One region of the Roseivirga spongicola genome, then DNA from elsewhere that is predicted to be linked to it. Evidence: riboswitches for the same ligand, from Rfam matches in the RefSeq annotation. Region 1 holds a riboswitch; the other holds the start of a gene.

What was found. A riboswitch is a leader RNA that binds a small molecule or an ion and turns the genes downstream of it on or off. The one in region 1 is predicted to bind S-adenosylmethionine.
Region 2: linked by a shared signal. The riboswitch ahead of T7867_RS15330 (homocysteine S-methyltransferase family protein) and the one ahead of T7867_RS03525 (homoserine O-acetyltransferase family protein) in region 1 are both predicted to bind S-adenosylmethionine.

What each region holds. Positions count from the first base shown of each region.
Region 1 covers NZ_CP139724.1:784,923-792,080, reverse strand. Annotated here, with positions in the region: gene nqrF (NADH:ubiquinone reductase (Na(+)-transporting) subunit F) at 1-181, opposite strand, end outside; gene T7867_RS03530 (homoserine dehydrogenase) at 306-1,583, opposite strand; gene T7867_RS03525 (homoserine O-acetyltransferase family protein) at 1,580-2,650, opposite strand; SAM riboswitch class I at 2,799-2,923, opposite strand; gene accD (acetyl-CoA carboxylase, carboxyltransferase subunit beta) at 3,105-3,947, opposite strand; gene T7867_RS03515 (TetR/AcrR family transcriptional regulator) at 4,137-4,724, shown strand; gene T7867_RS03510 (3-oxoacyl-ACP synthase III family protein) at 4,728-5,801, shown strand; gene T7867_RS03505 (6-bladed beta-propeller) at 5,869-7,053, shown strand; gene T7867_RS03500 (DUF4834 family protein) at 7,079-7,158, opposite strand, start outside.
Region 2 covers NZ_CP139724.1:3,407,426-3,414,583, forward strand. Annotated here, with positions in the region: gene T7867_RS15300 (aminotransferase class V-fold PLP-dependent enzyme) at 204-1,421, shown strand; gene sufU (Fe-S cluster assembly sulfur transfer protein SufU) at 1,418-1,864, shown strand; gene T7867_RS15310 (Ppx/GppA phosphatase family protein) at 1,984-2,886, opposite strand; gene T7867_RS15315 (LVIVD repeat-containing protein) at 3,018-3,554, shown strand; gene T7867_RS15320 (LVIVD repeat-containing protein) at 3,542-4,291, shown strand; gene T7867_RS15325 (hypothetical protein) at 4,288-5,019, shown strand; SAM riboswitch class I at 5,074-5,178, shown strand; gene T7867_RS15330 (homocysteine S-methyltransferase family protein) at 5,220-6,230, shown strand; gene T7867_RS15335 (vitamin B12 dependent-methionine synthase activation domain-containing protein) at 6,230-7,158, shown strand, end outside.

The sequences.
Region 1 (7,158 bases):
ATAGCGTGCCTAATAGGGTTGAACCTGCCGAAGTAACTACCGGGTTTTTCTCATCACCATTGATGATGATTTTGACATCGCCCGACTGAACTAGCTTTGATTGTGCATAAAGCAAAATGAAAACCAAAAGCAGTATTACAACCGAGAAAGCAACTATTGAAGTAATAATGATAGATGACATCTACTAATAGATTTTAAATCAACATTTTGTATTTGACCCTTGGGTCGTTAGGGCTACAAATATATTGACTTAAAGATTAAATCAGTAAGAGAACTCGAAAAAAGATACCAATGGTAAAATGGGGCTAAATGGTTATTCTTTCCCTGATTTTTTGGCCCTTCTTAAGTTCGGAGATTTCTTCTTTTAAGTCACTCACACAGAGGTTGCCCAAGCCCTTTTGACAGCCTTCGGGTGTTAGAACTATGTTGATATTCTGATTGTTTCGCCATTCTGCTTTTTGCAGCTTGCCTATGCAAATGTTACCTATAATATAGCAATGGTCGAAACTGAAGTACTTTTCTTGAATGCTTTCAAAATCACTTAAGTCTACTTGCTCTGGAGAGTTATAGCTCACATATACCTGAATTGGCGATTGATTGCTAAAGGGCAGTTTGCCCAGATTGTAATGTTTCTTGTATTCGTATTTGTAGTCATAACTCAGTGCAGAGATGTCAGATAAAACCGCAGCTCCCGTAGGTAAGCTCCCAGCTCCTTTGCCAATAAATAATTGTTCGTCACAGAACTCTCCGTTAATAGTTACTGCATTGAATTCATTTTGAATGTTAGCTAATGTCTGGTCTGGCTGTACGAACTGTGGAATAACAAAGCCAAAAACTTTTTCCCCAATTCTCTTAGCTTGAGCCACCAGTTTAATGGTGTGTCCGTTAGCTCTGGCGTATTCCAGGTCTGCTGTTTTTAGTCTATCTATTCCAAGGTTGGTAATGTGGCTAGGGGGAACATGTATGCCGAAGGCATGTGTTAATAAGATACTCAACTTGAATTTTGGGTCGAAGCCTTGAACGTCTAAGGTTGGGTCGGTTTCGGCAAACCCAAGTTCTTGGGCTTCTTTTAACACTTTTGGATAGTCTAGTCGCTCCTCAAAAATCTTGGTCAGAATATAGTTGGTTGAGCCATTGAAGATTCCTTTAATTTCATTGAGAGGTTCATGGCCGAAATACTCTTCAAGAGTCCTGATTATTGGTATGCTTCCGCAAACGGCACCTTCATAAAGAACCGCTTTGCCAGTTTGTTGCTGAAGTTCAACTAAGTATTCAAGGTTTTCGGCAACCATCTTCTTATTTGCAGTGACAACAGACTTACCCGCTTTTAATGCAGCAACAACAATAGATAGTGCTGCATCTGCATCATCTATGAGCTCAACAACAATATCTATAGCCTCATCATTAATTATTTCTTCTTTGCTCGTTGTAAATAGTTGGCTGGGTAGCTTTCTCTTTTTATCTGCATTTTTAATACAGATTTTACTGATTTCACCTGCGAAATTCCTGGAGTTGTTAAGTGTTTCGTAAAGCCCTTGGCCTACGCAGCCGAACCCGAATAATCCGATATTGATGTTTTTCATTTTCGATCGTTTAAGAAGTTTTTAAGAATTGTTGAAATGGTGTTGGCTTCAATTAAAAAGCCATCATGTCCATAGTTAGAGTCTATAAATGTGAGCTGACTTTGTTTTATACCATGTGCTAAAACTTGTTGGTCGTTTTTGGTAAAGAGTAGATCTGAATTGATGCCTATGACCAGTGTGTTGGCTTTTACTCTTTTTAGCGCTTCTTGTAAACCGCCTCTTTTTCTGCCTACATCTTGGGTGTCCATACATTTAGAAAGGCTATAGTATGAATGTGCGTTGAAGCGTTTTTGCAACTTTAATCCTTGATAGCGCTGATAGCTATCTGCATTGAACCCATCGATTTTTTCATTGCCTTCTTTTTGGCTGAAGTTGAAAATAGCATCTGTTCTATAAGAAATCATAGCCATTGCTCTGGCGGCTTCTAGCCCTTTCCAGCCACCTTTCGGTGAGCTGGAGAAGAAGCTAGGATCTGCTTCAATAGCCATTCGCTGAGCTGTTCGAATGCCGATACCCCATGGCGAACTTTTAGCTCCTGAGGCTACTAAACAGATGTTTTTAAAGATTTCTGGTTGTTCTATGGCCCATTCCAACACTTGCTGCCCCCCCATGGAGCCCCCTATGCCCAAATGAATTTTAGAAATACCCAAGTGTGCTCTCAGTAACTCATGCGCTTTAACCATGTCGCGAACTGTGAGGAGTGGGAAACTTCTTAGGTATCTTTCTCCAGTGTTCGGATTGAAGTCTTTTGGGCCTGTGCTTCCATAGCAAGAGCCAATGATATTAGCGCATATGATGAAATGCTCTTTTGGGTTTATCAGGTCATTTTCACCTACCAAACCTGGCCACCACTCTAGTGGATTGGCATTAGCGGTAAGGGCATGACAGACCCAAACTACATTAGAAGCATTTTTATTGAGCTTTCCGAATGTGTGATAAGCAATCACGGGGTCGGTTAGGAAACTGCCGTTTTCTAGGCTGAAATCTCCCTTAATTGAATAATACTGTATAGGAGCTTGAGCTGAATCTATCGATTCATTCAAGCCAAGATGGCTTTTTGTTAACATGTGCTAGTGGTTTAAATGTGAAAAGAAGTGGGCGGAAATTATGCCCTACACATTCGGCTAGATATGTAATAAAATAGCAGTGCTAGTTGGGTTTGATTTACCCAACCCGATAAGGGTCTTGCAATTGGAATTTGAAGCATGTTTAACCAATTTATATTCTCCCGAGAGCCAACTTGACACTCATTTGGGATCAGGATTTAGCACCTTTGCCGATGTGTCGGCATGGTTGCTAGCGCTTCATAGAGCCTGTCTCTCCACGCTTCTTTATAAATCGATTCGTTCCGAAATCCCGATAACTATCGGGAGGGATTGAATGACTTGATGTTACAAACGTAGTAGCCGTTTGCGAGTTTTCAAAAGGGATATTGAAATTATTTCAAGTTGACTGAATGGATAATAAAAAAAGGGTGTCCTTTTGAGACACCCTTTTCAAATTCTTGTAAAGAGATTGATATTAGTCTTTCAACATATTGAGCAACGTAGTGAGTTGCTTTTTCAAATCTCTTCGGTCTACAATAAAATCTAAGAAACCGTGATCCAATACAAACTCAGCACTTTGGAAGCCTTTCGGTAAATCTTTTCCTACTGTATCTCTGATTACTCTTGGGCCAGCAAAACCGATTAATGAACCAGGCTCGGCAATGTTGAAATCACCTAACATGGCATAAGAGGCAGTTACTCCACCTGTAGTTGGGTCGGTTAAAAGCGAGATATATGGAACTTTTGCTTCAGACAATAAGGCCAGCTTGGCAGAAGTTTTGGCCATCTGCATAAGTGAATAACCTGCCTCCATCATTCTCGCACCTCCAGATTTGGAGATCATTAAAAACGGGGTTTTGGTCTTTAATGCATAGTCAATACCTCTAGCAATTTTTTCACCTACTACAGAGCCCATAGAGCCTCCAATAAAAGCAAAGTCCATACATGAGATAACAATATCTACACCGTTCATTTTGCCATAGGCAGTACGAACCGCGTCCTTCAATTTCGTTTTCTCTTGGGTGGCAGCTATTCTTTTTGGGTAAGGCTTGCTATCGTTGAAATTCAATGGGTCTGCTGAGCTCATGTCAGCATCTAACTCAGTGAATTTATTCTGATCAAATAGGATTTCAAAATATTCTCTAGAGCCAATTCTTACGTGAAAACCATCTTCAGGACTCACATAGGCATTATTCTTTAGCTCTCTGGTATGGATTATAGTTCCACCCGGGGTTTTGAACCACAGGCCATCAGGCGCGTCTTTCTTCTCTTCAGTAGGTGTGGTAATTCCCTTTACTTTTCTTTGAAACCAAGACATATAAACTGGTTTAAGTGAGTTTCTTTCTCAAGCGAGTTGGCAAAAATACATCAAAACTCTTCAGCCACCAAAGAGAAGTGCCCTCTAGAAGTTTTTTAACGCCAAGTACTAAAGTAAATGACCTAATCCTTTGATTTCTTCTAATTTACTCTTTTCCTTTGCTCGGAATGAACGTTCATTCCGTATAGAATGATAGAGAGTCAAGCCACAGATAAAAGAAAGCTAATATTGGAAACTACGCTGAATCTGATTACAGATTATGGTTTCCATGCTACTCCTATTTCATTAATTGCTCAGCATGCGGGGGTTGGTGCCGGCACTATTTACCGGTACTTCGATAATAAGGAGCACTTAATCAATGAGCTTTTTACCGCTATTAAAAAGCGTGTAATTAAGGCCATGTTGCAAGATTATAGAGAAGAAGGGTCTTATAAAGAGCGGTTTAAGCACTTATGGAGAAACCTCATTCAATATTGTATTGCTAACCCTAAAGAGTTTCAGTTTGTAGAACAGTATAGGTATGCTCCGTTTGTTAGCAATATGACCCGGGAAGAGACTTTTATAATTCTCGGGCCTATCATGCAGTTCTTTATTGAGTCTAAAAGGGCGAAGGCAATGAAAGACCTGCCTTTGTACACCATTATTGCACTACTCTATGGGCCAATTGTTTCTTTGGCCAAACTGCATTTAGATCATAATCAACAATTGACTGAAGAACGCATCGATCAGGCTTCTGAGGCCTGCTGGGATGCAGTTTCATATAAATCAGAAAGCTAGGATATGCCAAACGTAATTATCAATGGAGTGGGAAGTTGTATTCCCGAACAGGTAGTTAAGAATGAAGATTTTCTCAATCATGAGTTCTATCAAGAGAATGGTGAACCATTTCCATACGAGAATGATGTAATCATTAAAAAGTTTGAGAAAATCACAGGTATACGAGAGAGGCGGTACGCTAAGCCAGATCAGCTTTGCTCAGATTTAGCTTCCATAGCGGCTAAGAATGCTCTAGCCAATAGTACTGTAGATAAAGAAGACTTAGACTATATTATAGTAGCGCAAAATTTTGGTGACATCGATGATCAATCCAATAGGATAGACATAATGCCGAGCCTTGCGGCAAAAGTAAAACATCAGCTAGGAATTGAAAATCCAAAAACCTCCTGCTATGATATTGTCTTTGGGTGCCCTGGTTGGGTTCAAGGAGCTATTCAGGCCAGTCAAATGATACGTTGTGGCGATGCTAAAGCCGTTATGGTAATTGGCGCAGAAACTCTGAGTAAAATTGTAGATAAGCACGATCGAGACTCCATGATTTTTTCTGATGGCGCAGGAGCTGCCATTTTTCAGGCCACCGAAAACCCTACTGGTGGATTTCTGAGCCAAGCTTCGAGAACAGATGCTTCTGCCGAGTTGGCTTATTTAGCTATGGGACCTTCATTTAAGCCAGATCTAGCAGGCAATGGGAATAAGTTCATCAAAATGAAGGGGCGTAAAATCTATGAATATGCCTTGGTAAATGTAGCTGAAGCTATTAAAACGGCCATTGAAAAGGCTAATCTAGATTTAGACGATATTGATAAAGTGCTCATTCATCAGGCTAACGAGAAAATGGATGAAGCCATTTTGCTGAAGCTGTATAAGCTTTATGGCTACGAGCCAGATGTAAAACAGCTAATGCCTATGACTATTGGTAAACTTGGTAATAGCTCTGTAGCCACCATACCAACCATGTTGGATCTAATATTGAGAGGTGAACTTGAGGGGCATGAAATCAAATCTGGAGACCACGTTGTATTTGCTTCGGTTGGTGCTGGTATGCATATCAATGCTATGGTATACCAAGTGCCATAAAAAAAAGATTAATCGAGTGTAAAAATTTTTTAGGGTAAAAAGAAAGGGTGTATCTTCAGAAATGCACATGAAATACCACCCTCTAGCCTTACTGTTTATTTTAATTCTCTCCTGCTCTTCAGAAAAAGAGAATAGTACTTCAGATCAGTCGGCAATATTGCCCCAAGTCATTGATGTTGCTAATGCTGAAGTTTTTGATGGTTACTTTACGGATTTAATTGAGGATGTATATTTTTTGAAGTTAGACACCCAAGACGATGCCTTATTTCAAAGTGTCACCAACCTCTTCATCACTGATGAGTTGGTGATAGTGTTTGACGAGCAGGGGCAAAGTGTGATTATTTTTGATGATGAGGGTGCATTCCAGACTAAAATATATTCACCTGGAGATGGCCCTGGTCAATACCAGTATCTTTGGAAAGTGGCTTATGACGATGTTAAAGGCGAGGTAATCTTATCAGCAGCAGGGAAGATCTTATGGTTCAATACTCAGGGGCAATTTATCAAAGAAAAGAGAGTTGAATTCAGTTTTATCAAAGACATGGCTAGTCTTACAGGCGGAAGACTTGCATTTCATCTAGGAATGAATTCAAGCTATTCGTTTAAGGGGCAGTTGGTTGTAATGGATAGTACCTTCACTGATACTAAGGTTTTCTTCCCTCTGCCTGAAGAGGCCAAATCTCGTAATATAATCAACTTTTATAGCCATTTCAGTAACTCAAAGCAACCTCTATCAGTGAATGTGTTTTCGCATGACATTTCAAGAGTTGATGAAGACACTGTTTACACAGAATATAGGGTGAATTTTGGTGATGATGCATTGCCAGAAGATTTTATCGAGACTTATGTAGATGACCCAAACCTTAATGCTCAAGCTGTCAGAGATATAAAAGAACAAAAAGGGTACTTGGCAATTCAAGGAGGTGCTGTTCAAGAAAGTGGTAATCATTTACTCTTTCTTTACTCTAAAGGGAAAGAATACTTTTATGCATTGTTTGATAAGAATAATGGGAATACTTTGAGCATACCTTATCAATTGAAAGTGCGTAATCGAGAGAGTGGCTATGTGTACTTTCCTGCTACTTATAATGACTATTTTGTTGCTGGAACTGGAGCTACTTTGTTATCTCAAGTGTATTCTAATTTTAAAAACATTGACGAAGCTCCCATCTTAGAAGAGGTACAAGACGAGGTTCCTTTTATATGGTTTATTAAGTTCAAAAGTGATGTAATAAAAAAGCCGATCAATTGATCGGCTTCTATGTTTTTGATTTTAATTAATCTACTTCTTCGTAATCTACGTAGTCTCCACCCTTAAAATTGTCTGAAGACTTTTTGCCTTTCTTCTTACCTGGTG
Region 2 (7,158 bases), 1.9 Mb from region 1:
TGATAAGAAGCAGAGAGCAGGAAAACCCGTCATTGCTTTCGAACCGATGAACCAAAAGTCCCCTTCAGGGGATTTAGGGGTTGTGCACGGGAGAGACTCCAAAGTTAGCGTCACTCAGAGGGAGTGAGCGACCGAAGAGTCTCCTAAATGGATAACATGATTCTGCGCTTCATTGCGTTCCCCTCTGAAAGACGAATAAAAACATGGACATAGATCAAGTCAAATCACAGTTTCCAATTTTTCGGCAGAAAACCCCTACCGGCAAAGATTTGATTTATCTAGACAATGCTGCCACCAGCCAGAAACCACAGTCAGTCATAGATGCCATCACTAATTACTATTCTAAAGAGTATAGCACCGTAGGTAGAGGAGCATACTGGCCTGCCAATGTGAATACGGTTAAAATCAATCAAGTTAGGTCAAAGGTTAAGAACTTCCTCAATGCACAATCAGAGAAGGAAATTGTATTCACTGCTGGCGCAACGGATGGCATCAATAAGATTGCTCGTAGTTTTCTGGCTCCCAAATTAAAGTCAGGTGATGTGATAATGATCTCACAAGTCGAGCACCATGCCAATCTTATTCCGTGGCAAGAGCTTTGCAAAGCCTATGGAACTGAGCTTTTGGTTATTCCTGTGTTAGAGTCTGGTCATCTGGATTATGAGTGGATTAAACAGAACCTGTCAGAGCGAGTCAAGCTGTTAGCGTTATCTGCTTGTTCCAATGTGCTGGGTATTAAAAACGATATCAAGCGAATTACTACAATGGCTGAAGTCACTCAAACTCCGGTTTTAGTAGATGCAGCCCAAGTTTTAAGTCACAATCGGGTAGACGTTCAGGAATGGAACTGTGACTTTTTGGTATTTTCAGCTCATAAGATGTTTGGCCCAACAGGTGTGGGAGTGGTTTATGGTAAGCAAAGCTTATTCAATGAAATGAAGCCTTTTAATTATGGGGGAGGTATTGTCAAGGAAGTAACTTTTGAAGCTTCTAACTATCAGGATATTCCACATAAGCATGAAGCAGGTACGCCTAATATTGCAGGTGTTTTGGGTTTGGGGGCGGCAATAGAGTTTATCAAGCAATTGAGCCAAAATGAGACAGATACCCACTTAGAGGAGTTGACCAACTACGCATTAAGCTCTCTTAAGGCCATTAATGGCTTAAAAATCATGGGTGGAGAACAGGATAAAGCTCCGGTTATTTCATTTACAATTGATGGAATTCATCCCCATGATATCAGTACATTTTTAAACGAAGAAGGCATATGTGTTAGAGCGGGTCATCATTGCGCTCAGCCCTTGCTTCAGCGGTTCGAGGTTCCTGCAAGCGTTCGGGTTTCCTTTGCTATATATAACACCAAGTCAGATATCGATAAACTGGTTATGGCTCTCTTAAAAACTCAGGCATTTTTCTCATGAACGAAAGACTGAAATCTCTGTATCAAACGGTTATTCTCCAGAAGTCCAGAGAAGATAAATATGTAGGGAAATTGAATGATTTCAGTTTAGAATTTAGGGCATACAACCCAATGTGTGGCGATCAATTCGATTTGCAAATATTGATTGAGGACAACAGTTTTAAATGCTTGAAATACAGTGGTTCTGGTTGTTCTATTTCAAGGGCTTCAGCAGCTGTGTTGTGCGAACATTTACAGGGTGTAGAGCTAGATACAGTAAGGCAAAAAGTAGAGTTGTTCTTAGAATTAGTAGATGCCGATTCTGACAAACAACCGGAAGAACTGACTGATGATGAGAACCTCTTGGCGTTTGCGGCAGCGAGAGAATTTCCAGAGCGCAAAACTTGCGCTGACTTGAGTTGGAAAGAGTTACTTAACCAATTAGATACCCTCAATCAAAGCTGAAAATGCTTCCTTGACAAGTAAGAAATCCGCTCAACTCTTTACATGAAATCGAACGGGTGAATGATGGCATATACTGAAACGCCTACGAAACGTAGCGGATACTGATTTTAGACTAACAATCAATCGTTCAGCCGAATTACACTTTGCCTCACGTGTTTCTCAAAAAGCATGTGCATAATCCCATCTTTCAAACCCACATCTGGTACCAATATTCGTTGAATATTGGCCGACTTCATCGCGTGCAAATAAATGTCTGAGGCGGGTAAGATCACATCAGCCCTGTCAGGATTCAGGTGTAACTTGAAGATCCGTTCGTCTAAAGTATGGCTTGCCAAATGCTCTTGCACTTCCAATATCGACTCAATTCTCATGAGCCTTGTCTTTGTTTTAGCACCAGAAAGCTCATAGATTTTATTGATGTTCCCACCAGTCCCGATGGCGGTAATGGCTGTTTTAGCACCCTTAACCTGTGCTTCAATCCATTGACTCATTCGTTTTAATACTCCTTTAGGAGAATCATTTTCAATGGTTCTAACCGAGCCAATTTTAAAAGATTCAGACTCTATTTTTATACCATCTTTAATTAGGTTGAGTTCTGTACTTCCACCACCAACATCTACATGTAGAAAGGTGCCTTTGCCTAGTTTTTCCATTACCACTCGGTTAATCAGCTCAGCCTCTCTTTCACCACTAATAATGTTGATTTTTAAGCCTAAAAGCTCTTTCACCTTTTTAGTAATCTCTCTTCCATTGGCCGCTTCGCGCATGGCAGATGTGGCACACGCATAGTACTGATCTACCTCATACAAGTCTATTAATAGCTTAAAGGCATTCATAAGCCTGATAAACTTATCTTCAGACTTTTCACCAATCTTCTTGAGCTTGAATACGTCTTGACCGAGGCGCAGTGGAAAACGGACATATTCTAACCGTTTAAAATAGTGCTGGCCTTCATAAGTCATCACATGTGTGACCTGAAAGCGAATGGCATTGGATCCTATGTCGATAGCGGCAAGCTTCATTATTCGAATTTAATAGCAAATATCTGCATTCCGATACTCCCTAGATCTTTTTATAGAGTGACAGAAATACATGTAATAAATACTTAACAACACGCTGTTGTTTTTGCACTACTGTTTCATTTTATTTGATAATGCGCACCAAGTGTTTTCTATTCCTTCTTACTGTCTTTGCCTTGTTGGGCTGCTTTGAACCGCCTCCAGAATTTCCCGATTCGGATATCGAAGGGTACAAACCAATATATGCATCAGACTCCAATAATACGGTTGAGCTTCAAGGTGCTAGAAGCATAGACAACCCTGGTCAAATTTATGTGAAGGGTGAGCTTTTATTGATTAACGAAATAGGTGAGGGGTTGCACATAATTGATAATTCTGATATCAGCTCTCCGCAAAACCTAGGTTTTTTAAAAGTGCGTGGTTCTGAAAATATGGCACTCAAAGATGGGGTGCTCTATATAAATCAGTTTAATTCTTTACTGGTGATTGATGTGAATGATATTCAAAATTTCAACATCATAGCCAAACATGAAGACGTGCTCAATGGTAACTCATATGAGGTGCCTGTACCTCCAGTAAGCGGTTATTATTTTGAGTGTGTAGATCCTAGTAGGGGCCAGGTAATAGGCTGGCAGCTCACCACTATAAACAGTCCGAAATGCTACAGATAAAAAGGATCTTGTTCCTGGTTTGGGTTGTTTTGGTATTCGCTTGCGAATCTGACAGCAACGATTTTAATCCGAGTTTAGGTGGAACGGGCACTGGTGGTTCTTTGGCAAAATTTACTATTGTTGGAGATAATCTTTTGGTACTTCAATCGGGGAGTGTAATTCAATATTTTATTGGCGCTGACGGTGATTTAGTACTTGTGAGGGAGTTGCCTTTTTTTGCTTCCAACTTAGAGACAATTTTTCCTTATGGAGATAAGGTATTTATAGGTAGTAATGATCAGGTTTACTTTCTTGGCTTTGATGGCGATAACAAGCTAGACCTACTTTCCTCGTACAGGCATATTACGGCATGTGATCCAGTTGTGGCTGCTAACGGAATCGCATTTTCTACCCTCAGAAATACTGGCTGTCGGTTTAATTCAGATGAGGTGTTAGATGTAATAGATATATCGAATATCGAGAACCCTCAACTGATAAAAAGCTATCAGACTGAAGCACCTTACGGACTGACAGTAAATGAGCAAAATCTTTTTGTTTGCGAAAGGGGTGGGGTGGCTATGCATGACATCAGCGATCCTCAAAACATATTGACTAAAGGTTTTTTAGAGTTTACAGGAGAAACGCCTTTAGATCTTATCCATACGCAAGGTTATCTGATTGTGAGAACCGATAAGAATATTTACAATATGAGCTACACTGCCTCTGGAGTACTTACTGTTTTGGCCAAAGTGGAATGATGAAATATTTATTCTCCCTGTATTTCTCCCTGCTTTTTAGTTTGAACCTAAGAGCACAGTACGTACAAGAACAGCCAGATTCAACTTCCTCTAACTTCCCCAGTTTTTCTATAAAGTACTTTCCATCTCACTTAGTTGGCCATTTTCCATCACATCTTTTTGGTGCCGAACTGATGCTGAATGAATCATTAAGTCTGGAAGGCCGATATGGGAGACTCATAGATAGAGATGTCTATGATTATGACCAAACCTATTACTTCAATAAATCGGGTTTTAAGTCGTCATTGATGCTTAAATTATATATGAATAAAGCTGACTTAAAGAAGGGAGCCGTAGCTTCGATCTTTGATTCTGATGGCCGTGATGAGACTTTTCAGCCTTACCTCGGGGTTGAATTTTTCTACAATCAGATAAATCATGATAGAGAAAGAACCTACAAATTATCTTGTGGGGCTGCTTGTTCATATTACAGCGAAACCGTTTATGGATTAACGCAAAATCGTTGGGGAGGTAGGCTTCATTTAGGATTTATAACTCCCGTGGCTGGCCCTGTATTTTTAGATTGTTCGGTAGGTCTAGGACTTATGAAATGGCGGGTTATTGCCGATGACCGTAAGCCTGAAGACTATGAGCATCAGTATGGTTACAATCTGGAAGAAGATGGTGGCCAGTCAGTAATTCCCGCAGCCGACTTAAATATTAAAGTGCTATTCAGAATATTTCGATAAGCGAATTATTAATTATTCGACTGTTTATTATTTAAAGAATCGCTTACTTTGCAGAACTTATCAAGAAAGACGGAGGGACTAGGCCCGAAGATGTCTTAGCAACCTGGGTAATACCTGGTGCTAATTCCTAGCTCCGAGCTTTCGGAGAAAAGATGAGAATAACCCCTCCAGCATTTCTAGGTAAGTCAAAACGCAGAAGCATGGCTTACAACATAGAAGAAATACTTAAGCAAAGAATCTTGGTTTTAGATGGTGCTATGGGCACTATGATTCAGCGGCATCCGCTTACTGAAGAAGATTTTAGAGGAGAAAGGTTCAAGGATCATCAGCATCCGTTGAAGGGAAATAACGATCTACTTTCCATCACTAGACCAGATATTATCAAAGATATTCACAGGCTTTATTTTGAGTCTGGGGCAGATATTGTTGAAACCAATACATTTAGCGGTACTACAATTGCTCAAGCAGATTATAGCTTAGAAGATGCTGTCTATGATATCAACTTTCAATCGGCTAAGATTGCCAGGGAAGTAGCAGACCAAATAACCGCTAGTGAACCTGAGAAACCACGATTTGTTGCTGGTTCAATTGGCCCAACCAATCGCACAGCGTCTATTTCTCCAGATGTAAACGACCCTGGTTTTCGAGCCATAACCTTTGACGAATTAGTTGAGGCTTATGAGCAACAGGTTATAGCCTTAATTGAAGGTGGTGTAGATATGCTTTTGGTAGAAACCGTTTTCGATACTCTAAATGCTAAGGCTGCTCTCTTTGCCATAGAGAATGTATTTGAAGTAAAAGGCTTTAAGCTTCCTATTATGGTTTCTGGAACCATTACCGATGCCAGCGGAAGAACGCTTTCTGGTCAAACCACCGAGGCTTTCCTAATTTCTGTTTCTCATATACCAATTCTTTCTATTGGGCTGAATTGTGCCTTAGGTGCTGCCCAGCTGAGACCTTATTTGGAAACGCTTTCAGACAAAGCTCCATTTCATACCAGTGCGCACCCGAATGCAGGCTTACCTAATGAGTTCGGCCAGTATGATGAGACACCAGAAGAAATGGCGGCTCAAATCAGCGATTTTCTCAAGTCTGGTTTCTTAAATATAGTTGGAGGCTGTTGCGGAACCACACCAGATCACATTCGCCTCATTGCGCAAGAAGCTGCGAAGCATTCACCAAGATCAATTAAAAATTTAGCTACAATTTAATGAGCCAAGTAACCCTAAAATTATCCGGCCTAGAGCCACTGATTGTTACTCCTGAAAGCAACTTTGTTAATGTTGGGGAACGAACCAATGTAACGGGTTCTAAGCGTTTCGCAAGGCTCATTAAGGAAGAGAAGTATGATGAAGCGTTAGAAATTGCACGTGATCAGGTTGAAGGTGGAGCACAAATTCTAGATGTCAACATGGATGAAGGTATGCTCGATGGAAAGGCCGCCATGGTGAAGTTCCTCAACCTCATTGCTGCTGAGCCAGACATTGCCAGAATTCCAATCATGATAGATTCTTCCAAATGGGAAATCATTGAAGCTGGTCTAAAATGCATTCAAGGCAAAGGGGTGGTAAACTCCATTTCTTTGAAAGAGGGTGAAGAAGCTTTTATTGAACATGCGAAAAAAATTAAGCGATATGGTGCTGCTACTGTGGTTATGGCCTTCGATGAAAAAGGACAGGCAGACACTTATGAGCGAAGAATAGAGATTTGTAAAAGGTCTTATGATGTACTAGTTGATAAGGTTGGCTTCCCGAAGGAAGACATCATTTTCGACCCGAATATATTCCCAGTAGCTACTGGAATAGAAGAGCATAATAACAACGCGGTAGACTTCTTTAGGGCAACCAAATGGATCAGGGAGAACCTTCCAGGTGCTCATGTGAGCGGAGGAGTAAGTAATGTATCTTTCTCATTCAGAGGGAATAACCCCGTTCGTGAAGCCATGCATTCGGCTTTTTTATATCATGCCATTAAAGAAGGAATGGATGTTGGCATTGTAAATCCAACTATGTTGGAAGTTTACGATGATATTCCGAAGGAATTATTGGAAAGGGTGGAAGATGTACTCTTGAATAGAAGAGATGATGCCACAGAAAGATTATTAGAGTTTGCTGAAACCGTTAAAGGGGTAGGGAAAAC